4 regions of the Erwinia sp. PME.40.26/001 genome follow, and region 3 is predicted to be linked to each of the others. Evidence: predicted binding sites of a transcription regulator. Region 3 holds the regulator's gene; each other region holds the start of a gene.
The links. Region 3 encodes CRP, which controls carbon source genes, mostly activating them, when cyclic AMP is high. Its sites were predicted from a motif close to ATGTGANNNNNNTCACAT; they were not measured.
Positions count from the first base shown of each region.

Region 1: the regulator CRP is predicted to act here: its motif matches at 3,902-3,919, upstream of glpT (glycerol-3-phosphate transporter).
Region 2: the regulator CRP is predicted to act here: its motif matches at 5,274-5,291, upstream of pth (aminoacyl-tRNA hydrolase).
Region 4: the regulator CRP is predicted to act here: its motif matches at 3,589-3,606, upstream of ACZ3HG_RS12320 (PTS mannitol transporter subunit IICBA).

Region 1 is NZ_JBVHNP010000013.1:20,298-28,233, forward strand. It holds gene metE (5-methyltetrahydropteroyltriglutamate--homocysteine S-methyltransferase) at 1-2,096, opposite strand, end outside; gene metR (HTH-type transcriptional regulator MetR) at 2,232-3,170, shown strand; gene ACZ3HG_RS21510 (YehS family protein) at 3,301-3,774, shown strand; gene glpT (glycerol-3-phosphate transporter) at 4,141-5,487, shown strand; gene glpQ (glycerophosphodiester phosphodiesterase) at 5,503-6,552, shown strand; gene yigL (sugar/pyridoxal phosphate phosphatase YigL) at 6,675-7,475, opposite strand; gene pldB (lysophospholipase L2) at 7,538-7,936, opposite strand, start outside.
Region 2 is NZ_JBVHNP010000001.1:253,791-261,726, reverse strand. It holds gene prs (ribose-phosphate diphosphokinase) at 15-962, shown strand; gene ACZ3HG_RS01530 (LysR substrate-binding domain-containing protein) at 1,041-1,931, opposite strand; gene ACZ3HG_RS01525 (MFS transporter) at 2,042-3,508, shown strand; gene ACZ3HG_RS01520 (GGDEF domain-containing protein) at 3,598-4,770, shown strand; gene ychH (stress-induced protein YchH) at 4,815-5,099, opposite strand; gene pth (aminoacyl-tRNA hydrolase) at 5,372-5,965, shown strand; gene ACZ3HG_RS01505 (EAL domain-containing protein) at 6,004-6,675, opposite strand; gene ACZ3HG_RS01500 (SulP family inorganic anion transporter) at 6,813-7,936, opposite strand, start outside.
Region 3 is NZ_JBVHNP010000003.1:46,950-54,885, reverse strand. It holds gene ACZ3HG_RS10800 (aminodeoxychorismate synthase component II) at 1-262, shown strand, start outside; gene argD (bifunctional acetylornithine/succinyldiaminopimelate transaminase) at 349-1,563, shown strand; gene ACZ3HG_RS10790 (YccS/YhfK family putative transporter) at 1,639-3,720, opposite strand; gene crp (cAMP-activated global transcriptional regulator CRP) at 3,778-4,410, opposite strand; gene ACZ3HG_RS10780 (OsmC family protein) at 4,778-5,185, shown strand; gene ACZ3HG_RS10775 (amidohydrolase) at 5,409-6,584, shown strand; gene ACZ3HG_RS10770 (phosphoribulokinase) at 6,601-7,470, opposite strand; gene ACZ3HG_RS10765 (YheU family protein) at 7,536-7,763, opposite strand; gene ACZ3HG_RS10760 (hydrolase) at 7,763-7,936, opposite strand, start outside.
Region 4 is NZ_JBVHNP010000003.1:404,527-412,462, reverse strand. It holds gene mtlR (mannitol operon repressor MtlR) at 1-174, opposite strand, end outside; gene mtlD (mannitol-1-phosphate 5-dehydrogenase) at 264-1,412, opposite strand; gene ACZ3HG_RS12320 (PTS mannitol transporter subunit IICBA) at 1,512-3,443, opposite strand; gene ACZ3HG_RS12315 (hypothetical protein) at 4,003-4,266, shown strand; gene ACZ3HG_RS12310 (DUF3053 domain-containing protein) at 4,322-5,035, opposite strand; gene ACZ3HG_RS12305 (HTH-type transcriptional regulator) at 5,368-5,661, shown strand; gene glyS (glycine--tRNA ligase subunit beta) at 5,835-7,904, opposite strand; gene glyQ (glycine--tRNA ligase subunit alpha) at 7,914-7,936, opposite strand, start outside.

The DNA.
Region 1 (7,936 bases), on a different contig from region 3:
ACGTTCGGCGAGTGAATGTCGTACACCCCGGGGCCGATGTCATTCGGATACTCAAACTCCTCAAACGACTCCAGCAGTTCCATATCCGAACGTGAGGTTTCGATGGTGATCACATCCGCATCCAGGGCGGCAATGGACTCCATGATGTCATTGAACTCGCAGTAACACATATGGGTGTGGATCTGGGTGTCATCCTTCGCCACGGCGGCGTTGAGGCGGAAGGCGTCTACCGCCCATGCCAGATAGGCAGACCAGTCGGAACGGTGCAGCGGTAACCCTTCGCGCAGGGCCGGTTCATCGATCTGAATAATACCAATGCCGGCGTTTTCAAGATCTACCACTTCATCACGCAGCGCCAGCGCAATCTGTTTAGCAATGGTTTCCCGGGACACATCTTCGCGTGGGAACGACCAGCACAGAATGGTGACCGGACCGGTCAGCATGCCTTTCACCGGTTTATCAGTCAGGGACTGTGCGTATTTCGCCCACTCAACGGTGATCGCGTCAGGACGGCTGACGTCACCGATAATCACCGGCGGTTTCACACAGCGTGAACCGTAGCTTTGCACCCAGCCATTCTGGGTGAAGATGAACCCGTCGAGGTTTTCACCAAAATACTCCACCATATCGTTACGCTCTGCCTCTCCGTGAACCAGCACGTCCAGCCCCAGTCGCTCCTGCTCTGCAATCGCCTGTCTGATGTGGCTGGCGATGCCGGTACGATAGTGGCTGCCGTCCAGTCTTCCCTGTTTAAAATCAAGCCGCAGGCCGCGAATTTCAGTGGTTTGTGGGAAAGAACCGATAGTGGTGGTGGGCCAGGCTGGCAGCTGAAAACGCTGGCGCTGGGCATGCGCACGTACCGGATAGGGGCTGTTACGCTGGCTGTCTCGGGCCGTAATAGCGGCCAGGCGCTGACCCACTGCCGCATTGTGTACACGGGAGGAGTGCTGGCGGGCACGGATCGGCGCGCTCCAGGCTTCCAGGGAGCCAGGATCATTATGATTCAGGGCGTTGCTTAACAGCGACAGCTCGGCACACTTTTGCAGGGCAAACGCGAACCAGCTTTTCACTTCATCATCGAGACGGGTTTCGACGCTGAGGTCAATGGGGCTGTGCAGCAGTGAACAGGACGATCCGATCCACAGCTGTTTGCGCGTGGCCACCAGCGGCTGCAGGCGCTCAAACCAGCGGCTCAGGTCGGCACGCCAGACATTACGGCCGTTAATCACACCAACGGAGAGTACCCAGTCTGCCGGCACCGTACGGTTCAGTACCGTGATGTCGTCTTTGCCGTGAACCAGGTCAACGTGCAGGCCCTGTACCGGCAGCGCGGTAATGGTGTCGAGGTTCTGACCGATGCTGTCAAAGTAGGTGGTCAGCAGCAGTCGCGTCTCCCCCTGCAGGGCAGTGTAAGCAGGTTTAAAGGCCGCCAGCCACTCAGGGGGCAGCTCCAGCGCCAGGGCAGGCTCGTCGATCTGCACCCATTCAATACCCCGTTTAGCCAGTTCGGCCAGCACCTGCTGGTAGACCGGCAGAATATCGTTCAGCAGGCTCAGGCGGTCAAAAGCGTCCCCTTTCACCTTGCCCAGCCACAGATAGGTCACCGGACCAAGCAAAACGGGTTTCACGTTATGTCCCAACGCCAGTGCTTCATCCACTTCCTCCAGCAGCTGGGCCCAGGTCAGTCTGAACTGCTGGCCCTGAACAAACTCCGGAACCATATAGTGATAGTTCGTGTTAAACCATTTGGTCATTTCTGCCGCTGCCGCCGGTTCACCGGTCGGCGCACGGCCACGCCCGATCCGGAATAGCGTATCAAGGTCAACTGAGCCATCTTTATTCTGATGACGCGACGGAACGTTACCCAGCAGCAGGCTGGTGGTCAGAACATGATCGTACCAGGCAAAATCGCCCACTGGCAGCAGGTTAACGCCGGCGTCTTTCTGCTGTTGCCAGTGGCGGGCACGCAGTTCGCGGCCGGTGGCCAGCAGCGCTTCCCGCGAGCTGTTGCCTGCCCAGTAGCTTTCCTGCGCTTTTTTCAGTTCGCGACGCAGACCAACGCGGGGGAAGCCGAGAGTATGGTTAAGAATCGTCATCAGTTGTGCCTCGTTAGTTAACCTATGCTGCACCAGTCAGTGCATTTAGCCATCCAGATGTTTACACCGCTATATTGTGCAGGTACTGTATTATCCACAAGCGCAAAATATTCACCGTCGATGTGAAGGACTCTCATGATCGAACTTAAACACCTGCGGACGTTGCAGGCCCTGCGAACAACGGGTTCGCTTGCCGCAGCAGCGGCTCAGCTGCATCAAACGCAGTCAGCGTTATCTCATCAGTTCAGTGACCTGGAGCAGCGTCTGGGTTTCCGGCTGTTTGTGCGTAAAAGCCAGCCTCTGCGTTTTACCCCCCAGGGCGACATACTGTTGCAGCTGGCGGAGCAGGTGTTGCCCCAAATCCAGCAGGCGCTGCAGGCCTGCCATGAACCTCACCAGACCACGCTGCGTATCGCGATCGAATGCCATAGCTGCATTCAGTGGCTGACCCCCGCGCTGAACAATTTCCGCCAGAGTTGGCCGCAGGTAGTGATGGATTTCAAATCGGGGGTGACGTTCGACCCGCAACCTGCCCTTCAGCAGGGGGAACTCGATGTGGTACTGACATCGGATATTTTGCCGCGCAGCGGGTTGTTCTATGCGCCGATGTTTGATTTTGAGGTACGCCTGGTGCTGGCACCTGACCACCCTCTGGCGCAGAAAGACCATATTTCCCCCGAGGACCTGGCCCGGGAAGTGTTGCTGATCTATCCGGTACAGCGACAGCGCCTGGATATCTGGCGGCATTTTCTGCAGCCCGCCGGCGTCAGCCCGACGCTGAAAAGCGTGGATAATACGCTGCTGCTGATCCAGATGGTTTCAGCGCAGATGGGGATTGCCGCGCTGCCACACTGGGTAGTGGAGAGTTTCGAGCATCAGGGACTGGTGGTCACCAAGGCGCTGGGGGAAGGGCTCTGGAGCCGCCTGTACGCTGCAGTACGCGACGGTGAACAGCGCCAGCCGGTCGTGGAGGCCTTTATTCGTTCTGCCCGCCAGCACGCCTGCGATCATCTGCCACGGGTGCGCGATGCTTCGCGCCCTGGCATTCCACACCCTTCCGTCAGCCATCCGTAGGTTTTCGGCGTCAGCGCAGCGCTGGCGGAGAGGAGGGCTCAGGTCAGACCCACCCGCTATCGCAGATGCAGCCTGAGGTATGACGGGTTATACTGCGCGCACTGCAATTGTTTCACTACAGAGAGACCCTATGACCAATAACGATGTCCTGCGCAGCGTGCGTTACATGCTGAATTTAAGCGATGCTAAAGTGGTAAGCATTCTGGCGCTGGCAGAGAGCGAAGTGACCGAAGCCGAAGTACACAGCTTCCTGAAAAAAGAGGATGAAGCCGGCTTCCGCCCCTGCCCCGATGTCATCATGGGTTATTTTCTCAATGGCCTTATTTTTGAGCGTCGCGGGAAAAGCGAAGATGCCCCCGCGCCTTCAATTGAACGTAAAATGACCAACAATATTCTGATGAAGAAGCTGCGTGTGGCCTTTGACCTGAAAACCACTGATATTCTGGAACTGCTGAAAAGTGCAGACTTTGCGGTTGGACAGTCCGAGATTGGTGCGATCTTCCGTAAACCCGGGCATAAAAATTATCGTGAGTGTGGCGACCAGATCCTGCGTAATTTCCTTAAGGGCCTGACCATGAAAATCCGCCCGGCCAAAAAAGTCTAAGTTCTTCATGACAGATTAACGTCACCTGATGGCGTTAATCTTTGCGCTCATCAGCGAACCCGCCACCTTCCTTTTAGAACATTTTCACTCATCAAACGAAAGCCACACTCACTGTGCGGAATTACTTTTGTGACTATAATCACACTTTATAGTTTCATGGTGAAAATAAATCACCATTTTGTGATGTAGATATAGCCATTCCGTCATAAAACTGTAACATTTGCGCCTTTCTTCACAGTCAGCTTTTCTGATAACGACTACGCTATGCGCGAAATAGAACATTTACCCCTGATGACTCGGGTTAATGTTTCCTTTATCTGCGCATTCGAAGCCGGATAACAGACTTTCGAGCCATGGGAGGCCAAAATGTTAAGTTTTTTCAAACCCGCTGCACATCAGCCCCGCGTTGATGACAGCCGCGTTGATCCGTTATATCGCAAGCTACGTTGGCAGATCTTTCTGGGGATATTCTTCGGTTATGCTGCCTATTATCTGGTGCGTAAAAACTTCACCCTGGCAATGCCCTACCTGGTTGAACAGGGCTTCTCACGCGGTGATCTGGGCTTTGCGCTGTCCGGTATCTCTATCGCCTACGGTTTTTCAAAATTCATCATGGGTTCGGTGTCTGATCGCTCCAACCCACGCGTTTTCCTGCCTGCCGGTCTGATCCTGGCCGCTGCCGTGATGCTGTTTATGGGCTTCGTCCCCTGGGCCACATCCAGCATTATGGTGATGTTTGTTCTGTTATTCCTCTGCGGATGGTTCCAGGGAATGGGCTGGCCACCGTGCGGTCGTACTATGGTGCACTGGTGGTCACAGAAAGAACGCGGCGGCATCGTTTCCGTCTGGAACTGTGCGCATAACGTCGGTGGCGGCATCCCGCCGCTGCTGTTCCTGCTGGGTATGGCCTGGTTTAACGACTGGAAAGCGGCGCTGTATATGCCTGCCTTCGGGGCCATTCTCATTGCGATTATTGCCTTTGCGCTGATGCGTGATACGCCGCAGTCCTGTGGCCTGCCACCGATCGAAGAGTATAAAAATGATTACCCGCCTGACTACGATGAGAAACATGAAAACGAGCTGACCGCAAAGCAGATCTTTATGCAGTACATTCTGCCGAACAAGCTGCTGTGGTATATCGCCCTGGCCAACGTGTTTGTTTATCTGCTGCGCTACGGCATTCTTGACTGGTCACCGACCTACCTGAAAGAAGTGAAACACTTCACGCTGGATAAATCCTCGTGGGCTTACTTCTTCTACGAATACGCAGGTATTCCCGGCACGCTGCTGTGTGGCTGGATGTCCGATAAGGTCTTCAAAGGTAACCGTGGTGCCACCGGCGTATTCTTTATGGTACTGGTGACCATCGCCACTGTGGTGTACTGGATGAACCCGGCAGGCAATCCTGGCGTGGATATGGCCTGCATGATGGTGATTGGCTTCCTGATCTATGGTCCGGTAATGCTGATTGGCCTGCATGCCCTTGAGCTGGCACCGAAAAAAGCAGCGGGTACCGCCGCTGGCTTCACCGGTCTGTTTGGCTACCTCGGGGGCTCCGTTGCCGCCAGCGCTATCGTCGGTTACACCGTCGATTACTTTGGCTGGGACGGCGGCTTTATCATCATGATCGGCGGCTGTGTGCTGGCAGTGATCCTGCTGGCGATGACCATGATGAGCGAGAAAAAACACAAACAGGGACTGAACTCACTCTGATCGGGACGGGTAATTATGTTGAAAAACGTTATCGCAACCGTGTTACTGACCACCTCACTCGCGGCGACAGCCGCGAGTACCTCGCCGCTGGTGATTGCCCATCGCGGTGCCAGTGGCTACCTGCCCGAGCACAGCCTGCCGGCGAAAGCGATGGCTTACGCGCAGGGGGCTGACTATCTTGAGCAGGATTTGGTGATGACCAAAGACGATCGCCTGGTGGTGCTGCATGACCACTATCTCGATCGGGTGACCGATGTTGCCAGCCGCTTTCCGCACCGTGCGCGGGCCGACGGACGTTATTACGCGATTGATTTTACTCTAGCCGAGATAAAAAGCCTGGCCTTCACGGAAGGCTTCAGCATAGAACAGGGTAAAAAAGTCCAGACCTTCCCGGGGCGTTTCCCGATGGATAAATCAGACTTCCGCGTCCACACCTTCGAGGAGGAACTGGAGTTTATCCAGGGGCTGAACCACTCAACGGGCAGGAACATCGGTATTTATACTGAGATTAAAGCCCCGTGGTTCCACCGTAAAGAAGGAAAGGATATCTCGGCAAAAGTGCTGGATGTGCTGAAGCAGTACGGCTACACCGGCAAAAACGATAAAGTTTTTTTACAGTGCTTTGACTTTAACGAAGTGAAGCGTATCAAGACCGAACTGGAGCCGCAGCGCGGTATGAACCTGAAACTGGTCCAGCTGATCGCCTATACCAAATGGGACGAAACGCAGGAGCAGAGAAACGGTCAGTGGGTAAACTACGATTACGACTGGATGTTTAAACCGGGCGCGATGAAAACTCTTGCGCAGTACGCCGACGGTATCGGACCTGACTACCATATGCTGGTGGCTGACGGTGCTAAAACAGGCAAGGTCACGCTAACCGGCATGGTGCAGGAGGCCCACCAGAATCATCTGGTGGTACACCCTTATACCGTTCGGGCAGACCAGTTACCGCCCTACGTCAGCAACGTCGACCAGCTCTACGACCTGCTGTACAACAAAGCCGGAGTCGATGGACTGTTTACTGACTTCCCGGATAAGGCTGTTCACTTCCTGAAACGCTAAACCACCGGGCCGATCGAAACAGTGGATCGGCCCGCAAGGTTGACCGGAAAAAGGGCCGACCGCTACCGCTCAGTATTGCTGGCCGGACAGCGGGATGCCCTGCTTCTGTATCTGCCGCCCCATCAGACGTTAAATAATGTCCGCAGGTAGTTGGGTACGGCCTGGTCCGCATTCGAACCGATCACTTCCAGCTCAGGCAGGATATCTTTCAGGCGCTGGTGAGAGTTACTCATGATGCAGCCTTTGCCCGCCATACTGAGCATCTCTTTATCATTCATGCCATCCCCGAACGCGATGCACTCCTGCAGCGAGTAACCCAGTGATTTAGAGACCGCGTCCAGCGCATGTCCTTTCGACACGCCGCCGGCCATCACTTCCAGACAGGTTGGCAGTGAGAAGCTGACGTTCACCCGATCGCCCCAGCGCGCCATCAGCGCCTGCTCAAGCGGGACCAGCAGTTCAGGGATCGCACAGGTAAAGAACACCTTGCTGATGCCGTCGGTCGCCAGTTGCCCGGGCTGATAAACCTGGTAGTTGAAGTCAGACTCGCGGAAAAAATCCATCTCATCCGGGCGGTGGCGGTTCAGAAACCACTCTTCATCCCGGTACACGTTGGTATAAATATCCGGGTTGCTGTGCTGCAGAGCAAACAGCTCAAGCGCAATATCTTCATCAAGATTATGGCTGAATACCAGCTCACCCGCCGTGTTGTGCACGCGCGCGCCGTTAGAGGTGATCATATAGGCATCAATACCCAGGCTATCGCGCATTTGGGCCACGTCAATATAGTGGCGGCCCGTAGCGAAGATAAAATGTATGCCTTTGCGGGTCAGCAACTGCAACGTCTCGCGAGCATAGGAAGAGAGCGTGTGGTCGGGTGACAGCAGCGTGCCATCCAGGTCTGAAGCAACAATACGGTACATAACACCTCTGGTTAATATTTTCTGACGGGCAGCATCACCCACCGGTATAGCATTCTTCCCGCTCAGGGGTGGCGGGAAAAAAAGGCCAGGATGGCATCCAGCGCTCTGGCGCGCATGCTGTCTTTCTCGAACAGGATCTCATGGCGGGCCCCCTCAATCACCATCGGTCTGCCGCCTTCACAGGGCTGACCTGCAGCCACCATCGTCTGACAGAACAAATCCTGCGCACGGTTATCAACGACTTTATCGTCAGCAGCCTGCAGCAGCAGCAGGGGCGTCGATATCTGCGCCGCCTGGCTTAGAATACTGTGCCCGGCACGCACCCCTTCGCGCACCCAGTGATAGGTCGGGCCACCCACCCGCAGTCCCGGGTCGTCGGCATAAAAGCGCAGATTACGGCGATAGCGTTCGCGACTGTGCGTAAGTTCATTGATGGCAAACGGTCGGGCATGCCATTTCCC
Region 2 (7,936 bases), on a different contig from region 3:
CTGAGGTTCCTCTCGTGCCTGATATGAAGCTTTTTGCTGGTAACGCCACCCCCGAACTAGCACAACGTATTGCCAACCGCCTTTACACCAGCCTGGGCGACGCCGCCGTCGGTCGTTTCAGCGATGGTGAAGTGAGCGTACAAATTAACGAAAATGTACGCGGTGGTGATATTTTCATCATCCAGTCCACCTGTGCCCCCACCAATGACAACCTGATGGAACTGGTTGTGATGGTTGACGCCCTGCGCCGTGCCTCTGCGGGTCGTATCACTGCCGTTATTCCTTACTTTGGCTATGCACGTCAGGACCGCCGCGTGCGCTCTGCCCGTGTGCCTATCACCGCGAAGGTCGTTGCTGACTTCCTGTCCAGCGTCGGTGTTGACCGCGTTCTGACCGTGGATCTCCACGCAGAACAGATTCAGGGCTTCTTTGATGTCCCGGTTGATAACGTATTTGGTAGCCCGATCCTGCTTGAAGATATGCTGCAGATTGGCCTGGTGAACCCGATTGTGGTTTCCCCGGACATCGGCGGCGTGGTTCGTGCCCGCGCTATCGCGAAACTGCTGAACGACACCGATATGGCCATTATCGATAAGCGCCGTCCGCGTGCCAACGTATCTCAGGTGATGCATATCATCGGTGATGTTGCCGGCCGTGACTGTGTGCTGGTTGACGATATGATCGATACCGGTGGCACCCTGTGCAAAGCAGCGGAAGCGCTGAAAGAGCGTGGCGCTAAACGCGTGTTCGCCTATGCGACTCACCCGATCTTCTCAGGTAACGCAGTTGAAAATCTGCGTAACTCAGTAATTGATGAAGTCGTGGTCTGCGATACCATCCCGCTGCCGGAAGAGATTAAAGCGCTGCCAAACGTGCGTACCCTGACCCTGTCAGGCATGCTGGCTGAAGCGATCCGTCGTATCAGTAACGAAGAATCGATTTCTGCGATGTTTGAGCACTAATCACGGCGTGACCGGGCTGGCCTCTGGCCCGTCAGGTCAGGCTGCATAAAAGGGGACAGGCTCACGCCTGTCCCCTTTTTATTGACTCAGTGCAATATGCTCTGCCAGGTAATCGATCAGCACCCGCAGCTTGGGTAAAAGATGGCGATTTCCCGGCCACAGCAGTGAAAACTGCCCTCCCGCCCGGATAGAGTCGTCCAGCACGCTGCACAGTTCGCCACGCTGCAGGGCGTCTGCAATGGCAAAATCCGGCACGTAAATCAGCCCCAGCCCGCGCCGGGCAGCAGAAATTTTCGCTTCCAGATTATTGAAAACCAGCGGCCCGGACGGCGTCTGCGGCTGCCCTTTGCCACCGTCAAACTGCCACGGCTGGATCTGACCATTGCCGGAAAAGCGATACAGCAGGCAGGTGTGCTGCGCGAGATCGGCGGGAACGCGCGGGGTGCCGCGCTGACGTAAATAGCCGGGCGACCCGACAACGCGAAAACGAAATCCGCCCATCCTGCGCGCCTTCAGCCGGGAATCAGCAAAGTCCCCGCTGCGCAGCACTGCGTCATAACCCTCGCCGATCACGTCGACCAGCCGGTCATTAAAATCAAGATCCAGCTCGATTTCGGGATACTGCCGGGTAAAGCCGGGCAGCAGCGGCAGCAGCAGGTGATAGCCTGTCGCCGGCAAGCTGAGACGCAGCCGGCCACGGGGTGCGGCCATCAGCTTCGACAGCTCCTGCTCCGCCTCTTCCAGTTCGGCCACAATGCGCTGGCTGCGCTCAAAAAACAGCTGTCCCTCCTCAGTCAGACTCAGGCTGCGCGTGCTGCGGTTAAACAGGCTGACGCCGAGACCGGCCTCCAGCCGGGCGACGCTTTTGCCAATCGCCGACGGCGACACGCCCAGCCGTTCGGCGGCTGCCACAAAGCTGCCCAGCTGCGCGGCTTTCACAAACGCATTCAGACCACTCAGACTCTCCACACTGCTCATCAGAGACTTTTTGTCCTTTATCTGCGGCCATCTGGCCTGTTTATCGACGGATACTGCCAATTTATCCTGCTTACCTGTCTGAATAAAGTGGAGTATGCAAGATGAGTTACCTGACACTGTCGTCACCACGTGGCCGCCTGAGTCTGCTGGCGGTATGCAGTGCCGCGCTGATGCTGCCCCTGAGCTTTTCGGCCGGGGTCATTGCCACCCCGGCTATGGCCCTGCAGCCGGGGGCATCGCCTCTGGCACTCAGCTGGATCACCAATGCCTTCCTGCTCAGCTTTGGCAGCCTGCTGATGGCGGCAGGCAGCCTGGCCGACCGCTACGGCCGCAAGCGGCTGTTTATCAGCGGCGTCAGCTTCTTTACGCTGCTGTCGCTGATGAGCAGCTGGGTGCCCTCGCTCGTCTGGCTGGACGTGATAAGAGCGCTGCAGGGGGCCGCCGCAGCGGCGGCACTGGCCGGCGGTGCTGCGGCGCTGGCCAGTGCGTTTGACGGCGAAGAACGGGCACGGGCCTTCAGCCTGCTGGGCACCAGCTTTGGCACGGGCCTGGCCGCCGGGCCAGTGATCGCGGGTAGCCTGATGGCGCTGGCGGGCTGGCACAGCGTCTTCCTCTGCTGCGCCCTGTTCGGCGTGCTGGCTCTCGTTACCGGCCTCCGTGCCCTGCCAGAGTCGCGGGACCCCGCTGCCGCTGCACCGGACTGGCCCGGTATTATTACCTTCAGCGCCACGCTGACGCTGTTTACCTGGGGGATGTTGCAGCTGGCTGACGACAGCCGCGAGTCGCTGGCCCCCACGTTACTGTTTGCCTCCCTGGCCGCAGGCCTGCTGTTTATCGGTATTGAACGCCGCAGCGCCCGACCCATGCTGGATCTCAGCCTGTTTCGCTATGGTCGTTTTGTCGGGATCCAGCTGCTACCGGTGGCCACCTGCTACTGTTTTGTTGTCCTGCTGGTGCTGCTGCCGCTGCGCTTTATGGGGTATTACGGCGTTGATGCACTGACCACGGGCCTGCTGATGCTGCCCCTCTCCCTGCCGATGCTGGTCATGCCGTCACTGGCCGTCATTCTGTCCCGGCGCATCCCGCCCGGCACCCTCTGCTGCGCGGGGCTGGTTATGGCCGCTGCCGGCATTGGCCTGCTCTCCCTGGTCACCCCGCACAGTTCGCTGCCGCTGACGCTGCTGGCCATGCTGCTCACCGGGATCGGCAGCGGTCTGCCCTGGGGGCTGATGGATAATCTGTCGGTCAGCGTAGTCCCGCCAGAGCGCGCCGGGATGGCGACCGGGATTTTCAGCACGGTGCGGGTGGCAGGCGAAGGCGTGGCGCTGGCCAGCGTCAGTATGCTGTTCAGCCAGCTGCTCATACATCAGCTGGCCGCGCGGGGCGGATCGCCGGAAAGCGCGCGCCTGCTGGCCAGTTACCATCTTTCCGGGCTGTCGCTTCTGCCGCTGGCCGAGCAGGCTTTTCAGCAGCTGCTGTGGGTGCTGATGGCCCTCACCCTGCTGTGTGCTGTAGCAATCTGGCGCTGCCTGTTGCCTGCACGTCCAGAGCTTTCTGGTAATGATTAATTTTTTACTGGAACGCTTCAGCGCCCCCTGTTGGTGAGTATTTTTTAGTGATATTTTGCTGTCATTGCTCACCCAGGAATAATCCTAGAATGCGTCTTGACGTCTACACGCTGTTTGTCTGCGAACTGTATGTGCTGGCTTTTCTCGGCATTATCATGGTCTTCGCCTGGCGCGGAGCGCAGTACAACCGGGTTCTGGGGTTTAACTGCCTCTCGCTGCTGTTAAGTATTGTGGCGGTCGGCCTGAGCAGCCTGCGCAGCTCCGGCATGATGTTTCTGCCCATCGTGGTGGGTAATCTGCTGATCCTTTGCGCTTACGGACTTCAGCTGAATGCGTTCCGGGCGCTGCGTGGCGCACGCTTCAGCTGGCTGTGGATCATGAGTCTGACGCTGTGGGCCGGGCTGTGCCTGCTTCCGGGCTTCTATTATTCCCTGTCGTCGCGCATCCTGTTAAGCGCCCTGCTGTGCATGCTCTTCACCTCAGCGATGATTCATGAGCTACAACGTGCGCGGTCTTTGCTGCCGGTCACCTGGTGGCCTGCGCAGCTGCTGCTGGGCATTCATCTGACATTTAACGTGACGCGGGCGCTGCTGGACGGCGGTATCCCCAGCCCGCTGCACGGCGCGATCGGCGGTTCGACCTTCTCGGTCTATGTGATTCTGGAGTCTATTCTGGTGGTGATTGGCCTGAGCTTTACAATGATGGCGATGGTCAATGAGCGTACGCAGATTGTCTATCGCCAGGCTTCGCTGCTTGACCCTCTGACCGGCGTGTGGAACCGCCGTGCCCTGTTCGAAAAAACGCGCCAGCTGGCCACCAGCGGGCGCTGCAGCCAGCAGCCGCTGGCAGTGATGCTGTTCGACCTTGATCATTTTAAAACCATCAACGACCGGTTCGGTCACTCACAGGGCGACCGGGTACTGACGGACTTCTGTCGTCAAGTGGCCGGACAGCTGCCGCCTGACAGCTATTTTGCCCGCCTGGGGGGCGAAGAGTTTGCCGCCGTGGTGATGTGTTCCGAAGAAGAGTGCGTGCAGGTGGCGGAGCGCATTCGCCAGGCGGTGGAGCACTCCTGCCCGGAGAACGTCCGATACAGCGTCAGCATTGGGGTGGCTAGCTGCAGCCCGGAACGTGAGAACATTGAAAATCTGATGACGGCAGCCGACGAGGCACTGTATCAGGCGAAGGCAGCAGGAAGGAATCAGGTGAAAACGTTTGGTGAGACTTTAAGCGGTCTGGAGGGACGTTTTCTGGCTGGATAAGAGGCTACCAGTCCCCGGTCTGATGGAGACTGGCACAGAGGGAATCAACGGTGAGGCTGATGGCCGCCGCCGTGACGACAGCGTTTGTCACCGCAGTGACGTATCCAGTAGTAACGGTCAGCAATTTTTTCCCGACCGCTGATTCTGGCCCCGACCAGCCACAGCAGCGCGCCAATAAAGATGCTAAAGATGGCACCATGAACCATAAACTGCGGCAAGTTGAGCTGCGGCATCTGATTAAGCACCGAGTAACCGACACCGCCAATCATCACCACCAGACCGAATACCATCAGGGCATTGCCCATCATATGTGAATGTCTACGTTTCATTGCGCACCTCCAGTCAGTATAGAAAGGCAACTCCGTTGCCAGATGCAGACAGTCTAGGCAAACTTTAGCGGTGCTGATGAGTGAGCGATCACATTTATCGCTAATACTTTGACAAAACTTTACGTCTAAACGGCTGTTTTTATATAGAAAACGTATTATCACGCTACTGTATTATTGTGATTTTCATCACAACAGTGGCAGATCTTTGAGTTATCGCGGCCGCTTCAGTAAACTAGCTGTTTTCACCCCGCACGCTTCAGGAAAATCCACTCGTGAGCAGCATCAAACTGATTGTTGGCCTTGCCAACCCCGGCGCTGAATACGCCGCCACACGCCATAACGCCGGTGCCTGGTATGTTGACCTGCTGGCTGAACGTCATAATCAGTCATTAAAAGAAGAGAGCAAATTTTACGGCTACACCGCGCGTTTAAACGTGGGCGGTGAGGATGTGCGCCTGCTGGTACCCACCACCTTTATGAACCTGAGCGGTAAAGCCGTCGCCGCCATGGCGACCTTTTACCGCATCGCCCCGGAAGAAATCCTCGTGGCTCATGACGAGCTGGATCTCAACCCCGGCGTGGCGAAATTTAAGCTGGGTGGCGGCCACGGCGGTCATAACGGACTGAAAGATATTATCAGCAAGCTGGGTAACAGCCAGGAGTTCCATCGTCTGCGCATTGGCATCGGCCATCCCGGCGATCGAAATAAAGTGGTGGGTTTTGTGCTGGGTAAACCCCAGGCGGCAGAACAGACGCTGATTGATAACGCGATTGATGAAGCGGCACGCTGTACCGAAGTGTGGCTAAAAGAAGATCGCCTGAAGGCGATGAATCGCCTGCACAGTTTCAAAGCCGCCCTGCCTTAGCCGGTCACCGACAGCGCCGCTGCGGGCCCGGCCCGCGATCAGTGGTGTTCACAACGGCGGTGATCCTGGCTTTCCAGGCACTCCAGCGTCAGAGAGGGGCTGAAATAGCCCTCTATCCCCCAGACCTTGCTTTTACGCAGTAAATCCAGCTGCCCGTCCCCCGCCACGCCCCCGACAATCACCCGGTTAGTGTATTCCCGGATGTGATTAATCAGCACGGTAAAGAACGGCTTATCGACGTTTTCCAGATAGAACTGGCGGTCGAGCTTCACGGCTTCAAACATGTTGGACTGCAGCGCGTTCAGATTCGCATCCCCCGCCCCCAGGTCATCCAGCCACAAAATATTGAGCTGTTCAATCAGGGTCCGCAGCAGCGGATTGTTCATTCCGTCGTGCAGGTTAGGAAAGTCTTCGGACAGCTTCAGCCGTACGAAAGGCAGCTGGCTGAGGATCTGCTGAATAAATGACGACTCCGTCACCGCCCGGGCCAGCTGAAAATCGATAGCGACGCTGCACATCAGCCCCTGTTGGCGAAAATAGTCGCCGTGCTCCTCGACAATCAGCAGCTGATTGAGCAGCCGATTCTGGGGAGACAGCGAGGTTACCGGCGGCCCGTTCGGGCTCCCCGCCTGCGGCCGATAGCTGAGGTCAATGGCGATTAATTCGCCACTGAGCGTATGGACTGGAATACAAAGGAAATCGTTTTTCATGCTGCCGGGCCAGTTAACGGGCGTCCTGCCAGTGAATAAAATCGCCGTACAGATAAACTATAGAAGTTAACTCTGCCTTCGCCGTCGTAAGACGACGATTTTTAAGTTATCGGCAGGACCGGCAGTAGCTTTATGGTTCAGGCATCGTTGCTGGCAACTTTATAATCAGGGTCGTCAAGTTCGTGGCTGCAGAACGGTCCGGCCTGCTGTAACAGGCTGATGCAATCCTCACTCAGATGGCGCAGGCGCAGGGTTTTCCCCGCTTCAAGATAGCGCAACGTCAGTTTATCAATGGCTTCGACGCCGCTGGAGTCCATCACGCGGGTACGGGCAAAATCAATTACCACGCTCTCCGGGTCCAGTTCCGGGTGGAACAGCTCCTGGAAGCTGGCGGTGGAGCCAAAGAACAGCGGCCCTTCCAGCTGATAGGTCTTCTGCCCTTCCTGCTCTGACTGCGCCAGGATGGTAATGCGGGCATGCTGCCATGCGAAGACCAGCGCCGAGATAATCACCCCGCAGATCACCGCCATCGCCAGATCGGTAAAGATGGTCACCAGCGTCACCGCCACCATGATCACCGCATCGGCTTTTGGCATACGCTTCAGGCGGCGCAGGGAGCTCCATTCAAAGGTATTAATGCACACCACAAACATGATCCCGGCCAGCGCGGCTACCGGCAGCAGTGCAATATAGTCCGACAGGCTGATCACAAACAGGATCAGCAGCAGCGCCCCGACCAGATTAGAGATGCGCCCGCGCCCGCCGGAGGTAAAGTTGATAATCGACTGACCGATCATCGCACACCCTGCGAAGCTGCCGAAGAATCCGCAAATGGTGTTGCCGATGCCCTGCGCCACACACTCCTGGTTACCTGAGCCTTTCTTGCTGCCCATTTCATCGAGTACCGCGAGGGTCAGAAGGGACTCAATCAGGCCTACCAGTGCAATCACCACGGCGTAAGGCAGCACAATTTTCAGGGTTTCCCAGGTCAGGGGGGCCGTAGGCAGATGGAACTGCGGCAGTGTCCCGGCGATATCAGCCAGGTCACCCACGCGTTTCGTATCCAGCCCCAGGCCTATGGCCAGCGCACTGACGGCAATTAGCGCGGCCAGCGACCCCGGAATGGCTTTTGTCAGCTTAGGGAACCACCAGACTATCAGCATCGCCAGAGCCACCAGCGCATACATTACCGGCCCCTGCCCCTTAATCATCGGGAACTGCGCCAGCATGATGACAATCGCCAGCCCGTTAACAAAACCGT
Region 3 (7,936 bases):
GATTGAACACCGTGATGGTGGCGTGTTTGCCGGGCTGAATCACCCGCTGACGGTAACCCGCTATCACTCACTGATTGTTGAAACCGGCAGCCTGCCCGCAGAATGTGAAGTCACTGCGTGGACAATGGACGATCGTGGTCAGCCTGACGAAATCATGGGCTTCAGGCACCGTACACTGCCGCTGGAGGGGGTACAGTTCCACCCGGAAAGTATCCTGAGCGAACAGGGGCATCAACTGCTGGCTAATTTCCTCAAACGGTGATTATCATTTGCCTTTCTGTGACTTTTTATTCATATTTTATGACTATGTTTTCATGTGTCTGAAAAGAATAAATGGCGAGGTAGTGAATGACGGCGGAAAAAATGGCGGTAACACGCGCGACGTTTGATGAGGTGATTTTGCCTGTTTATGCACCAGCGCAGTTTGTGCCGGTAAAAGGCAAAGGCAGCCGCGTGTGGGATCAGCAGGGCAAAGAATACATCGATTTCTCCGGCGGCATTGCGGTGACGGCGCTGGGGCACTGCCATCCTGCGCTGGTTGAGGCGTTAAAAACCCAGGGTGAAACCCTGTGGCACACCAGTAATGTCTTTACCAACGAACCCGCCCTGCGCCTGGCAAGTAAGCTGATCCACGCCACTTTTGCCGATCGTGTCTTTTTCGCTAACTCCGGTGCTGAAGCCAACGAAGCCGCGTTTAAGCTGGCGCGTTACTATGCCACCAAACGCCACAGCCCTTTCAAAAGCAAGATTATTGCCTTCCATAATGCCTTCCACGGCCGCACGCTGTTTACGGTCTCCGTTGGCGGTCAGCCAAAATACTCTGACGGCTTCGGACCCAAACCTGCGGATATCGTCCACGTGCCGTTTAACGATCTGGCCGCGGTCAAAGCGGTGATCGACGATCACACCTGCGCGATTGTGGTAGAGCCTGTTCAGGGCGAAGGCGGCGTGATGCCGGCGACGCAGGAATTTATGCAGGGCCTGCGTCAGTTGTGTGATGAGCATGATGCGCTGCTGGTGCTGGATGAAGTGCAGAGCGGTATGGGTCGCAGCGGCAGGCTATTCGCCCATGAGCATTACGGCATTCAGCCGGACATTCTGACTACCGCCAAAGCACTGGGCGGTGGTTTCCCGGTCAGTGCGATGCTGACCACTCATGAGATTGCCTCGGTGATGGCGCCAGGCGTTCACGGTACCACCTACGGTGGCAACCCACTGGCCTGTGCGGTGGCTGAAGCGGCGCTGGATATCATTAATACACCGGATGTGCTGAATGGCGTGGAAGAACGCCGCCAGCTATTTGTTGATGCGCTTCAGTCGCTGGATGCCCGCTTCGATCTGTTCAGCGAAATCCGGGGTAAAGGCCTGCTGATTGGCGCGGTGCTGAAACCGCAGCACGCGGGTAAGGCGCGCGACCTGCTGAATGCCGCAGCAGAGGCAGGCGTGATGGTGCTGGTAGCCGGAACCGACGTGATGCGCTTTGCGCCGTCGCTGGTGATCGAACCGACCGACATTGCTGAAGGCATGGCGCGCTTCGCCACCGCCGTTGAAAAGGTGCTGTAAAAGGATCTTGTGCCTGCGGGTAACGTACTGAAGATCTGTACGGGACCCGCGGGCGGACCGGCAAAAAAGCTGCACTTACGTTTTTGATTTACGCAGGTGGCGAGACAACCAGCGGCCATGATGTGGTCGCTGGCTCCAGGTCAGTGATGAGAGGGTATGCATTACGCTGAGATGACCAAGAATGCGCTTCACATGCCGCTCGACAATCGTTACCGGGCCTTGATGGAAATCCTCGGGAGCGTCCAGTATGTTACTGCCTGAGTCGGGCCCGTCATATTCCAGGCGCTGCTGGCAGCGCTGCAGGGCAATTTCACAGGACTGCAGATAACGTTCTGCCAGCGCCGGGGTCAGCATAGTGTGTTCACGCGCCAGGATAGTCATGGCGTTGATATGCTCCACAATAAACTGGCTGTGCGTGACCCACAGCTGCATATCGGACAGATAGCCGGAGTTAAAGCCCGGTTCCTGCATCGCCTGGTGCAGGGAGTTAAACAGCGCATTGTGTGCCTGGTTAACCCGCATCCGCTGGTAAGCCAGCTTCACGGCATCCTGTTCGTTACCCAACAGCATCTGCAGTGCTTCCTGATAGGTCTCCAGCGCATCGTGCGCATTCTGCCGCAGTAACCCACTCTGCCACTGAGGCCACAGCCAGATCATGCCGCCAAAGGCGATCAGGCAGCCCATCAGCGTGTCCATCAGTCTTGGCAGCAGGAACTGCGCGCCGTTCAGGGCTAACAGCTGTAATGAATACACCGCCGTGACGGTGAACCCCACTGTGGCCCAGCCATAGAATTTCCGGATAAACAGGTAGCTCACCAGCGTGATGACCAGCATGATCAGCAACACCCAGGATTCCGGGGCGTGTAGCCCGAGGGTAGCGGCTGCGATGACCAGCCCGGCCAGCGTGCCCAGCGCCCTGTGCTGAATACGCACCCGGGTGGCGCTGTAGCCGTTAAGACTGACAAACATCACCGTCATCAGGATCCAGTAAGGCTTCGGCAGATTGAAGAACAGCGCCAGCGAACTGGCAAAGGTCAGCATCACCGCGTAGCGTGCGGCAGTGCGCAGGGCGGAGGATTTCAGCGACAGGTAGCTCTTTAGCGCCGGGAGCAGGGGCAGGCGACGCTGGCGGTCGGCCATCAGGTCACGGCGATACAGCGGACGCTGAGTGCGCAGCACGCGTGCGATGCGGCTGAAGTGGTAATAACAAAAGTGGCCGACCGGGTTGTCGGGATGCTGACGGGCAATCTTCTCCAGCGCCTGAAGCGGTTTATCCATGGTGAAACGTTCAGGGTAACGATGATAGAGAATATCATCGGCCAGCACCCGCAGCCTGGCGGCAATGGTCTGTGCGTTCCAGCGGATGACCGCTTCAGCATGGCTTTTTTCTACCAGCTTTTGCACTTCTTCCGGCTGATGCAGGCTGACCGCAATATGTTCCTGCAGATCGAGCGCCACCTGGAATGCCCGTGTCAGACGCTGATAGTGGTTGTCCCGATTAGCGGACAACATATGCATCTGCTGATAGCAGGTATTAATCAGGTCGACGGCTTTCTGCTGGCGTGCCAGCAGCGGCGGCAGGGCGGTCTGCGGATCGGTGAGCCGGGTCAGAAGGGTGTATTTTGCTTCACAGTAGTCTGCCAGTTCACGGTACAGCAGGCTGAGGGTTTCACGCATCGGCTGCTCTTTCCACAGCCAGAACCAGAACCAGTTAAATGCTCCGTACCAGACGGTCCCCAGAATATATAACAGTGGGGGCTGCCACAGAGGCATTCGTCCCGCCAGGCTGAGGGTAAAGATGGCGGCAATCAGCGAAGCCGGAAGCAGGCGGCCATGAAGGGGGCTAATCTCACCCGTGACGCCCAGCACTAAGGCCATGACTAGCAGGATAACGGGCAACGGCACGCCCTCTAACCCGGCGTACTGGATCAGGAAGCTGCTGGAGGCGAACAGACAACCGCCAACGATGAGGCGTTTAAAGAAGCGTTTGTGGGGGGTATCCAGACCGGCGTTATTACAGCAGGCGGGCACTAAGGAGAACAGCAGCCCGTTTTGCAGGTTGCCCAGCATCCAGCCGATCGCCACGGGTAAACACAGCACCAGCGTTTGTCTGAGCGCATAGTTAACTTCCGGGTGATAGATAAGTCTCCGCCACATGAGCCACACCAAATAAAAACGGCGCGACAGGGCGTCGCGCCGTGGGTTCAGAGCCGGTTAACGTGTGCCGTATACAACGATGGTTTTACCATGTGCAGAGATCAGGTTCTGATCTTCAAGCATTTTCAGAATACGGCCTACGGTTTCACGGGAGCAGCCGACAATCTGGCCGATCTCCTGACGGGTGATTTTAATTTGCATGCCGTCCGGGTGCGTCATGGCATCTGGCTGTTTGGCCAGATTCAGTAACGTTTGGGCAATGCGTCCGGTGACATCCAGGAAAGCTAAATTACCCACTTTCTCTGACGTAACCTGCAGTCGACTCGCCATCTGTGCAGAGAGACGCATCAGAATGTCAGGATTCACCTGAATCAGCTGACGGAATTTTTTGTAAGAGATTTCAGCCACTTCACAGGCTGTTTTCGCACGTACCCATGCACTGCGTTCCTGACCTTCTTCAAAGAGGCCCAGTTCGCCGATGAAGTCGCCCTGGTTGAGGTAAGAGAGGATCATCTCTTTGCCTTCTTCATCCTTGATTAACACCGCTACAGAACCTTTAACGATGTAATAGAGGGTTTCCGCCTTTTCACCCTGATGTATCAGCGTGCTTTTGGATGGATATTTGTGAATATGGCAATGTGACAGGAACCATTCGAGTGTAGGGTCTGTTTGCGGTTTGCCGAGAACCATTCGCTGTTATCCTCTGTTGTAATCGAGCCTAAATATACCCTCTATTCTGCGGGAGACAGGGGCATTGCCGCTGATCTGCCGTACGAAATAATTAAGGGTATCAGGGTATGAATCCCTGCCAGGCGTTGAAATATTCAAGCGTTCCCATAGGAAAATATACGGGCCTCTGTTAGGAGCATGGCTCGTGCTGTCGTCCCGTTTTACCGTGCATTGTCTTGCCAGTAAAATATTGCAGCTTTGTTTGTAGCACAGCTTTACAAGGCTGTCTTCTGTTGTCTCGCTTCAGCATAGTTGGAAAAAGGCAGCGTTGCCGTTTTTATTGGCACAGCGTACTCTGCGGTAACTGAATGAAATCGAGGATTTTGTTATGCAAGCACGTGTTAAATGGATTGAAGGTCTGACATTTTTGGGAGAATCCTCATCGGGCCACCAGGTGCTGATGGACGGAAACTCCGGGGACAAAGCGCCCAGCCCGATGGAGATGGTGCTGATGGCCGCCGGAGGCTGTAGCGCTATTGATGTGGTTTCTATTCTACAAAAAGGCCGTCACGATGTGGCTGACTGCGAAGTGAAGCTTACCTCAGAACGTCGCGAAGAAGCCCCGCGCATCTTCACCCATATCAACCTGCATTTTATCGTCAGCGGCAAAGCGCTGGGGGATAAAGCGGTATCACGCGCCGTCGACCTGTCCGCAGAGAAATACTGTTCAGTGGCCATTATGCTGGGGCAGGGCGTCAAAATGAGCCACAGCTATGAGGTTATCGACCTCGCCTGACCCCGGTTTTCTGATAACAACGCGATGGAGCAGGTGGCCACCATCGCGTCATGTTCTTCACCTCCTCCTTCCCGACAGCGGCACATGATGCTCACCCCCTCACCACACGCATTTCACGCCACAGACTGACGGGGCAACCGCAGTATATTCCCCGGCGCAGTAGACGAAGGCCTGCAGACTCAGGCTGGTCGTTATTCCGTTAAAACCCAATCAAGGAGTGATGATGAATACCAAGACGCTAATTCAGGATGTCTCCGCCAACGTGCTGCAATGGCGGCGTCACATTCATGCCCATCCGGAGCTCTCTTTTCATGAACAGGGTACGGCTGATTATGTTGCCGCTGAACTGGAAAAGTTTGGTCCTCTGACGATCAGTCGACCCACCCCTAACAGCGTGCTGGCTGAGCTTTCAGGTTCCCACCGGGGTGACTGCATTGCCCTGCGGGCGGATATGGATGCTCTGCCCATTGAAGAGCTGAACCAGGAGCCATTTACCTCGCGTCATCGCGGTGTGATGCACGCCTGCGGGCATGATGCGCATACGGCGATGCTGATGGGGGCCGCCTGGGTGCTGTGCCAGCAGCAGGCGCAGATCGCCGGTACGGTACGATTTATTTTTCAGCATGCGGAAGAGGTGCCACCGGGGGGGGCCAGTGAGCTGGTGAAGCTTGGCGTGCTGGAGGGGGTGTCACAGATCTATGGTTTACACGTGTTTCCCACCCTGCCGACGGGGACGGTGGCGGTGAAAGAGGGCGTCTTCAGCGCCGCCTGTGATAATTTTGACCTGGTGTTACAGGGGAAGGGGGCGCATGCGGCGATGCCGCAGCAGAGTACGGACCCGCTGGTGCTGGGAGCGAGCGTGGTTGAGGCGTTACAGCACATCGTGTCACGCCGGCTGGATGCGAACGACGGTGCGGTACTGACAGTGGCCAGCTTCCAGTCGGGGGACAGCTACAACGTCATTCCTGACCAGGCCCACCTGCGCGGGACGTTGCGCACGCTCAGCTCCGATAACCGCAGCACGATCCCCCGCATGATGTCACAGCTGCTTGACGGGATGACGCAGGCCGTGGGGGCCAGCTACGTGCTTAAATGGACGCCGGGTTATACCACTGGCGTGAATCATCCGGATGCCTGCCGCGTGGCAAGAGAGACGGTTCTCGCCACCCGGGGAGAGAAGGCTCTGCAGATCCTGTCTACCCCGATGTTTGGCTGCGAGGACTTCTCCGCCTATCAACAGGTCGTACCGGGCTGCTTCCTGTGGGTCGGTTCGGGTGATCTGGAGAAAGGCACCTGCTGGGGATTACATAACCCCCATTTCCGCCTTGATGAAGAGGTATTGGGCATCGGCGTCAGCCTGCACGTCGGCTTAATCCATCGTCTGCTGATGACAGAATAACGTCCTCCCTGCGGGGTCAGCCGATCTTTTTGCCTTCGATAAGGTTTTTGACCAGCGGCCCCATAATCAGCTCCATGGCCAGCCCCATTTTACCGCCCGGCACCACCAGGGTTTTAATGTGGGAGATGAACGACCCCTGTATCATTGACAGTAGATAGGGGAAGTCGATGTCCTCCAACCCCTGGAAGTGGATCACGACAAAGCTTTCGTCCAGCGACGGAATACCTCGTGCCGCAAACGGGTTTGAGGTATCGACCGTCGGCACGCGCTGAAAGTTGATGTGGGTGCGTGAGAACTGCGGAGTAATAAAATTGATGTAGTCCTCCATGGAACGCACCACCGAGTCCATCACCGCCTCACGGGAATGACCCCGCTCACCGGTATCCCTGACCAGCTTCTGAATCCACTCCAGATTAACGATAGGTACGACGCCAACCAGCAGGTCGACTTTCTCGGCGACGTTATGCTGTGGCGTCATCACGCCGCCGTGCAACCCTTCATAAAAAAGAACGTCGGTAGGCTCCGGAAGGGGCTGCCAGGGGGTAAACGTACCCGGTACCTGGTTCCACGGCACAGCTTCATCATAGGTGTGCAGGTATTTGCGTGACTGCCCTTTTCCACTGCGGCCATATTCGCTGAAGGTCTCTTCCAGCAGGCCAAAGTCATTGGCTTCCGGGCCAAAATAACTGATGTGTTTTCCCATATCGCGCGCCTTACGGATGGCCATATCCATCTCAGGGCGGGTGAAACGGTGAAAACTGTCCCCTTCGACCTCGGCGGCACGCAGATTAAGCTGCTGAAAAATCTTTCTGAAGGCCAGGCTGGTGGTAGTGGTTCCCGCCCCGCTGGAGCCGGTGACGGCGATAACCGGATGTTTGGCTGACATGACGTACAACTCCCTTCGATAGGTCGGACGGACAGATCATTGTTAACATGTTTCGCCCGCTAAAGTCATCTCTGCTCGTCGCGAAACTGGCCGCGCGGCATGATGTTGACGGATTCATGCAGCTCAGACCACACCAGCACTACGTCGCCGCTGTTCAGCTGACGACGGACATCCTCCACTTTCTGTTGTAGCGAACGTTCCTGTTCACCATAGTCAGTGCCCTCACGCAGCACAAAAGATTCAATGAGGTTATCAAGCGTTTCGGTATCCAGTTCTTTCCAGGGAATAATCATCAGTTGTCCAGCCAGGGGGTAAGCCATTGCGGAATACGCTGTTCCAGCCACATCTGTGGCTGACGCAGCGTACCGCCTACAAAACCCACGTGCCCGCCGTACTGCGTGAGCTGATATTCAATGCAGGAGGGCAGCAGTGTGGTATCGGGGATCACGTCCGGGGTCATAAACGG
Region 4 (7,936 bases), 360 kb from region 3:
GGCGTATTTAACGGCGTAGTCGTCTTTACGGAACACCTGAACCACCAGGATGTTTACCGCCTCTGCCAGCAGTTCAACGGCGGCGATCAGAAAGCTTCTTACCGATCGTCCGGCATTCAGGCGTTCGAGCACCCGATTTTCAAAAGCCTGTGGTTGTTCCATGAGTGCCTGCATATCATTCTTATGGCGTAAAAACGCCCGCGCGGGCACAGCGGCGATGCCGTGCCCTGATTTTTCGTCCGTGAGGAGCGCTTGCGCCGTCATTATGCCATAGCGTTCCAGGCCTTCACTACTGCCTTCACCACATCGCTGTCGCTGTCCAGGCCGGAGATGCTGGCCAGCGTGGTGGCAACGTCCTGTTTTGCCAGCAGGTCAGCGAGCTCCTGTGCCTGCGGATCCTGATCGCTGCGATAGTGCAGCGCGGCCGCAATTCCGCTGACCAGATGGTCGTGTGGCAGCTGGTATTCCAGTGCGCCGAGCAGAGGCTTAATCAGACGGTCACCTGCGCTTAGCTTACGCAGCGGCTGGCGGCCAACGCGCTCTACGTCATCTTTCAGGTACGGGTTTTCGAAGCGGCTGAGGATTTTCTGGATGTAAGCCGCGTGCTTCACCGCATCAAAACCATAACGCTCAATCAGCACTGCACCGCTTTCTTCCATTGCACCCTGCACCACGGCCCGGATTTTCTCATCCAGAATGGCATCGCGAATGGTCTGATGGCCAGCCAGCTGCCCCAGATAAGCCGCGATAGCGTGACCGGTATTAAGGGTAAACAGTTTACGCTCAACGAAGGCCATCAGGTTGTCGGTCAGTTCCATACCCGGGATGGCGGGCAGGTCACCTTTGAACTGGGTTTTATCGACAATCCACTCGCTGAAGGTTTCCACGGTCACTTCCAGTGGGTCGCTGTTGCCCGCTGCAGACGGCGGCACAATACGGTCAACGGCAGAGTCAACGAAGCCAATATGGGCTTCCACCCAGGCGTGATATTCGGCGGGGAGAGCGTTCAGCACGTGGCCTTTCAGCTGCGTGGTGCCGCGCACCATATTTTCACAGGCAATAATGTTCAGCGGACGGGTATTAGCGCTATCACTGCGTTTGGCCAGCCCTTTGGCAATGCTGGCAGCAATGCGCTCCAGGATTTGTGGGCCAACCGCCGTGGTAACGATATCAACCTCTGCTACCAGGGCGACGATGTCATCGCTGGTGCTGTTTACGGCATTCACGCCTTTAACGATTTCGACCTGCGCCTGCTCCCCCACCACGTGCACCGGGTACTCACCGCGAGCGTTAAGCGCGTCCAGAATGTTCTGGTTCACGTCGGCGAAAGTCAGTTGAAAACCGGCATCGGCCAGCAGTTTGCCAATAAAGCCACGGCCGATATTACCGGCGCCAAAATGTAATGCTTTCATAATTATTCCCGTATCAATGAGATCAAGGTCGGGCATGTCCCGACCAAAAAAGGGCCGGGCATGCCCAGCCCTACACAGAGGTGCGTTCGTTAAACCGGCTTACGCGCGGGGTTTACCGGACAGAAGCTCAAGCACTTCCTGCACATCGGTGGTGGTCGCCAGGCGGGCGATGACGCTGTCGTCGTCCAGTGCATTGGTCAGGCTGGTGATCACCTGAATGTGTTCGTTGTTACGTGCAGCAATACCAATCACCAGGCGAGCGATATCCTCCGGCTCCTCGCCGAAGTGAACCCCGGCCGGGTACTGGCAGAACACCACGCCGGTTTTCAGCACACGGTCTTTCGCTTCCACGGTGCCGTGCGGTACGGCGATAGACTCGCCAAGATAGGTCGGCGTCAGCTTTTCACGTTCCAGCATGGCTTCAACGTATTCCGGCTCCACGTAGCCACCTTTCACCAGCTGTTCACCGGCAAAGCGGATAGCCTGTTCTTTATCGGCAGCCTGATTACCGAGGAAGATATTGGCGGCGCTCAGTTTGAACAGATGATCCTGACCATCATCAAAGCTGTCGCTCAGGGCGCTGCTGACTTTCTCGCGGTGACCTGCGCTGCGTCCTGCTTCCACCAGGCGGGCCGTCAGGTCGTTATACAGGCCGCTGTCGAGGAAGTTGGTCAGCGAAATATGCTGGGCGTGAGGAGCCTGGCGCATCGCCCGCTCCGTCAGGTCACGGTGGGTGATCACCAGGTCAACATCGCCTGGCAGACTGTTAATGGCCGTATTTGTTACGGAAATCAGCGTCAGACCCGCATCGTTAACCTTCTTACGCAGTACACCGGCACCCATGGCGCTGGAGCCCATTCCTGCATCGCAGGCGACGATGATTTTGCGCACGTGGCTCAGGTCGCCGTGCAGGCCATCAGCTGCGGCAGCAGGTGCCCCCGACTGACCTTTAGACTGAGCTTTCATTTCCTGCACGCGGCGGGAAGCGGCTTCGATATCGTCATCTTCTTTCACTTTGCTGGTTTTCAGCAGAATGGCCGAGACGACAAAGGAGACGGCAAAGGCAGCAAAGATCGCGGCGATGTTCGCGAAGTAAGCCCCTTTTGGTGTCATGGCCAGTACCGCAAGGATAGATCCCGGAGAGGCTGGCGAGACCAGGCCACCGTTCAGCAGCGTCAGGGTAAAGACACCGGTCATCCCACCGAGGATAACCGCCAGAATCAGGCGCGGATTCATCAGCACGTACGGGAAGTAAATTTCGTGAATACCGCCGAGGAAATGGATAATCGCAGCACCACCGGCAGACTGTTTGGCATTGCCACGGCCGAAGAACATATAAGCCATCAGTACGCCCATACCCGGGCCCGGGTTCGCTTCGATCAGGAAGAAGATCGACTTACCGGCTTCACTGGCCTGCTGAATACCCAGCGGCGAGAAGATGCCGTGGTTGATCGCATTATTCAGGAACAGGATTTTGGCCGGTTCCACAAAGATAGAGGTCAGCGGCAGCAGGTTGTTCTGCACCATCAGATTCACGCCAGCTGCGAGAATATGGGACAGGCCTTCCACCAGAGGACCGATCGCCAGGAATGCAAGGATAGCCAACAGCATGCCGATGATACCGGCAGAGAAGTTGTTCACCAGCATTTCAAAGCCGCTTTTGATCTTACCGTCAACCAGGCGGTCGAAGGTTTTGATCGCCCAGCCGCCCAGCGGGCCGGCAATCATCGAGCCGAGGAACATCGGCATATCAGCCCCGACAATCACGCCCATGGTGGTGATTGCCCCCACCACACCGCCGCGATCGCCGCCCACCAGACGGCCACCGGTATAACCAATCAGTAACGGCAGCAGGTAAGTGATCATCGGGCCAACCAGCTTCGCCATGGTTTCGTTTGGCAGCCACCCGGTTGGAATAAACAGCGCGGTGATAATACCCCAGGCGATGAACGCGCCGATATTTGGCATTACCATGTTGCTCAGAAAACGACCAAAGTTTTGAACTTTGATCTTGATATCTGATGAGGACATATAAAACACCCCTTATGAGTACGCGCCGACAAATAAGAGAGCGCGTTGATTTTTGTTTTAGACCTGACAGTGGGAAGCCATCAGTATCACTGTATGCAGGCGGACTCTATCACGCGAATTTGACGCTGCGTAGGTGTGCGAATATGTGTGATCAGGATCACTTTTATCAGGTGATTAAAGGGGGGGTATGAGTGATTCAGATCACAATTATTCTGGGGATGTGAAAATAACGCTGAAAAAATAGCCAGTAAGGACGGTGTTTTGTGATGTTTGTCACGTTTTAATTTTGTTGAATTCTTCTTATTTTGTGACTTATGTCACAAATTATTTTCAATGGAAAAACGCAAGGCCACACTTTTTAGCGGTGGTGTGTTCCTTCCTTTCTCCGGTAACAGACTCAACTCAGGCGTGATAATGAAAACACGCTTAAGCGAACAAATAAGCATTTGTCTTAAGTTATGGATTTAATACGATTATATTACCAGCGCTATTCCATTAGTCTTAGCTCGCCGAACATACTGATCGGTAAAGGATTCCATCAAAAATACAAGGGAAAGTTATGACTATTCGTGAATTAAATAGAGAAGAAGTTGCTACTGTCAGCGGTGCACTTTTAAGCGGCGAAAGCTTTATCCAGTCCCTGAAAGGCGTTGAGCAAATGGCAAAGCTGTATGCTGCCGTAACTCCGGAATATGCGGGTAAAGACTGGCGTTATATTGCTGCCGTTGAGCCTGGCCTGAACGCCGGTGTGAGCCAGCTGATTGATATGTTTGGCTGCAATGGTAAGCAAAGCCTGGCTAACTGGGCGCGTGATTACGCCTAAGTTGCGTTCGCGCGGGAAGGGCCACTTTGTGGCCCTTTTTTAATTCTGTCCGGTCTTAGCGACTGGCGTTCAGCACGCTTTGCGCCTGGGTCAGTGCCCTGGCATTAGCGCTGAGATTACTCATCAGTGCATTATATTGTGTGGCCTGAGCCTGGCTCGGGAACTGGATCGCCGAGCCGTTAAAGCTGACGTTCGCCCCCTGCTGCTGCAGGAAGTCCCCGGTCTGAACGGCATCCTGGCTCAGTGCCTGAAGCGCAGGCAGAAGCGGTGCCAGAGTGGTCGCCGGCTGCGTCACGACAGTGGTGTAGACGTTGTCATAGACCGTTTTCAGATCTGATGGCTGCTTTAGTGCTGCCTTGCTGCTATCGGCCTGGGTTTTTGCTGCCTGGATTTGCTGAGTCAGCACGCCCAGCGAACCGCTTGCCTGACGCAGTGCATCACGGCGCGTCAGATAATCCTGCGGCGTGCGGATCGCCGACAGTTCATCCACGACGGGTTTGAGCCCGGAATCCACCGCGCGGTTTACCTGCTGTGAGAAACCAAAAAGAATGGCATAGTCGCTGACGTAGGGGCCGAATTTCTGCTTCTGGTCTTCACTCAGGCTTGGCAGATGCTCACCGCTGCGCATCACGGTGTTTTGCAGGAAATCGATAAACGCTTTGCGCTGATCGGCTTCATTGTCGCCACAGCCGGTAAGCTGTAACACCATGAATAGCGCCATAAAAGGCACCAGCAGACGGGTCCAGATGCGTGATGATCCTGTCATCATAAGAAATTAACTCCTGTTAACAAAGACTTATTGGTTTTATTCAAACAACAAATGTTGCGTAAAGAATAGTCGAAATCAGTTTTGATGGATAGCGATGTCTGTGTAACTTATTTTTTCGTTGTTTTTTCCCGGCCAGGTTTTCCGCAAGTTGAAAAAATAAACAAAAAATATGATCCAGATCTCTCAAAATGATCTAATACTTATGATCCTGGCTTTCCCCTGTGCTGCCCCAAAAAGCGTCCCAGTGGCTGTTGTATGCCAGCATTGAGAATCTGGATATAAGGTTCTTTCCCTCTGGTTGTTCACGTTTAGTGAGTTTTTGAGGAGTGCTTATGGAGACTAAAGATCCGATGTCTGAACTGCTTTCCAGCCTGGAGCAGATTGTTCTGACCCGTAATGTGATGCATACCCTGCCAGCCATGAAAAGTGAAGTGGCACCCCCTGAGCCAAAAAGAGTTCGGGAAATTACTGGTATGCAGATTGCTGAGTTTGCCCAGGCACTGGGTGTCAGTGTTTCTTCGGTGAAAAGCTGGGAAGCGAAACGCACCAAGCCGTCCGGTAGCGCGCAGAAGTTAATGCAGTTGATCCACTCGAATCCGTGCATCAGCAGACAACTGCTGGGCTGACAGAAAAAACCCGCCAACGGCGGGTTTTGTATTTTCGCGGGCAGTCAATGATTTCCTGGCTTTCCTGTCAGTGATACAGCCGCACATCACCTTTCAGTCTCCGCTCCTCCTGCAAACGATCGTAATGTGAATGACGGACGCCGGTGTTGCGCTCCGCCCGTCAAAACATCACCTCACTGCAGCAGAGAGATATCCGCCACCTGCAGGAACAGCTCGCGCAGTTTCGCCAGCAGCGTCAGTCGGTTGATACGGATTTCTTTCTCCTCGGCATTGACCATCACACGCTCGAAGAAGTTATCCACCGCTTCACGCAGCTGCGCCAGTTCAATCAGCGCATCCTGGTAGCGTCCTTCCGCGAAGAACGGCTGCAGTTTGCTGCTCAGTGCCGACACATAGGTCGCCAGCTTGATCTCTTCATTCTCTTTCAGCAGTGACGCCTGCACGCTGTCGTTCAACGGCTCGGTGGCTTTAGCGAGAATATTCGAGACGCGCTTGTTGGCGGCCGCCAGGCTGGCTGCCTGCTCCAGCGTACGGAAGTGCGATACCGCCTTCATCCGCGCATCGAAGTCTGCCGGGCGCGTCGGACGACGGGCCAGCACGGCCTGAATGGTATCGACGCTGTGGCCCTCTTCCTGATACCAGGTACGGAAACGGCCGAGCATAAAGTCGATGACTTCATCAACGGCTTTAGCGTTAGACAGTTTGCTACCATACAGGCGCACGGCTTCTTCGGTCAGAGTTTGCAGATCCAGCGGCAGGTTCTTCTCAACGATAATACGCAGCACGCCCAGTGCGGCACGGCGCAGGGCAAACGGATCTTTATCGCCTTTCGGGTGCTGACCAATACCGAAGATCCCCGCGAGGGTATCCATCTTGTCAGCAATCGCCAGCGCGCAGGCCACCGGGTTGGACGGCAGCTGATCGCCGGCAAAGCGCGGCTGATACTGCTCGTTCAGCGCCACGGCCACGTCTTCCGCTTCGCCGTCGTGACGCGCATAGTGCATGCCCATCACGCCCTGGGTGTCGGTGAACTCAAACACCATGTTGGTCATCAGGTCGCATTTGGACAGCAGGCCCGCACGGGTAGCGTGATTCACATCTGCCCCAATCTGCGCGGCAATCCAGCCAGCCAGCGCCTGAATACGGTCGGTCTTGTCGCGCAGGGTGCCCAGTTCTTTCTGGAACAGCACGGTTTCCAGACGCGGCAGGTTATCTTCCAGACGGCGCTTACGGTCACTGTTGAAGAAGAACTCGGCGTCGGCGAGGCGTGGGCGGACCACTTTCTCGTTGCCGGAGATAATCTGCTGCGGATCTTTTGACTCAATATTGGTGACGAAGATAAAGTTCGGCAGCAGGTTGCCCGCTTTGTCGTACACCGGGAAGTATTTCTGGTCGCCCTTCATGGTGTAAACCAGCGCTTCGGCCGGCACCGCGAGGAACTTCTCCTCAAACTTCGCCGTCAGCACCACCGGCCACTCCACCAGGGCGGTCACTTCTTCCAGCAGGCTCTCGCTCAGGTCAGCCATGCCACCAATCTTCGCGGCGGCTTCTTCGGCACCCGCTTTGATCAGCGCCTTACGCACTTCGAAGTCCGGCTGCACTTTGCCGCGCTCAACCATAATCTGCGGATACTGGTCAGCGCTGTCGATAGTGAACTCAGGTTCACCCATAAAACGGTGGCCGCGAAGGGTGCGCGCTGAATCAATACCGAGGATTTTCGCCGGGATCAGCTCATCGCCCAGCAGCAGCGTCACGGTGTGTACCGGGCGCACGAACTGCACCTCGGACGCGCCCCAGCGCATCAGTTTCGGGATTGGCAGTTTCGCCAGCGAGGTGGCGATCATCGCCGGCAGCAGGACCTGGGCGCTTTCGCCGGTCACCTGGGCGCGATACAGCAGCCACTCGCCTTTGTCGGTGCTCAGGCGCTCGGCCTGGTCAACGGTGATGCCACAGCCACGGGCCCAGCCTTCAGCGGCTTTGCTCGGCACGCCGTTAGCATCAAACGCGGCCTGAATGGCCGGGCCACGTTTTTCGACTTCGCGATCGGGCTGCGCAGCGGCCAGGTTCGCCACTTTCAGCGCCAGGCGGCGCGGGGCAGCAAACCAGCTGACTTCGCCGTGGGCCAGGCCAGCGGTGTCCAGCTCAGCGGTAAAATTAGCCGCAAAGGATTCCGCCAGGCTGCGCAGGGCTTTTGGTGGCAGCTCTTCGGTGCCGATCTCCACCAGGAAGGTTTTTTCAGTCATGGCTGCCTCTTATTTCTTGTTATTGCACATCG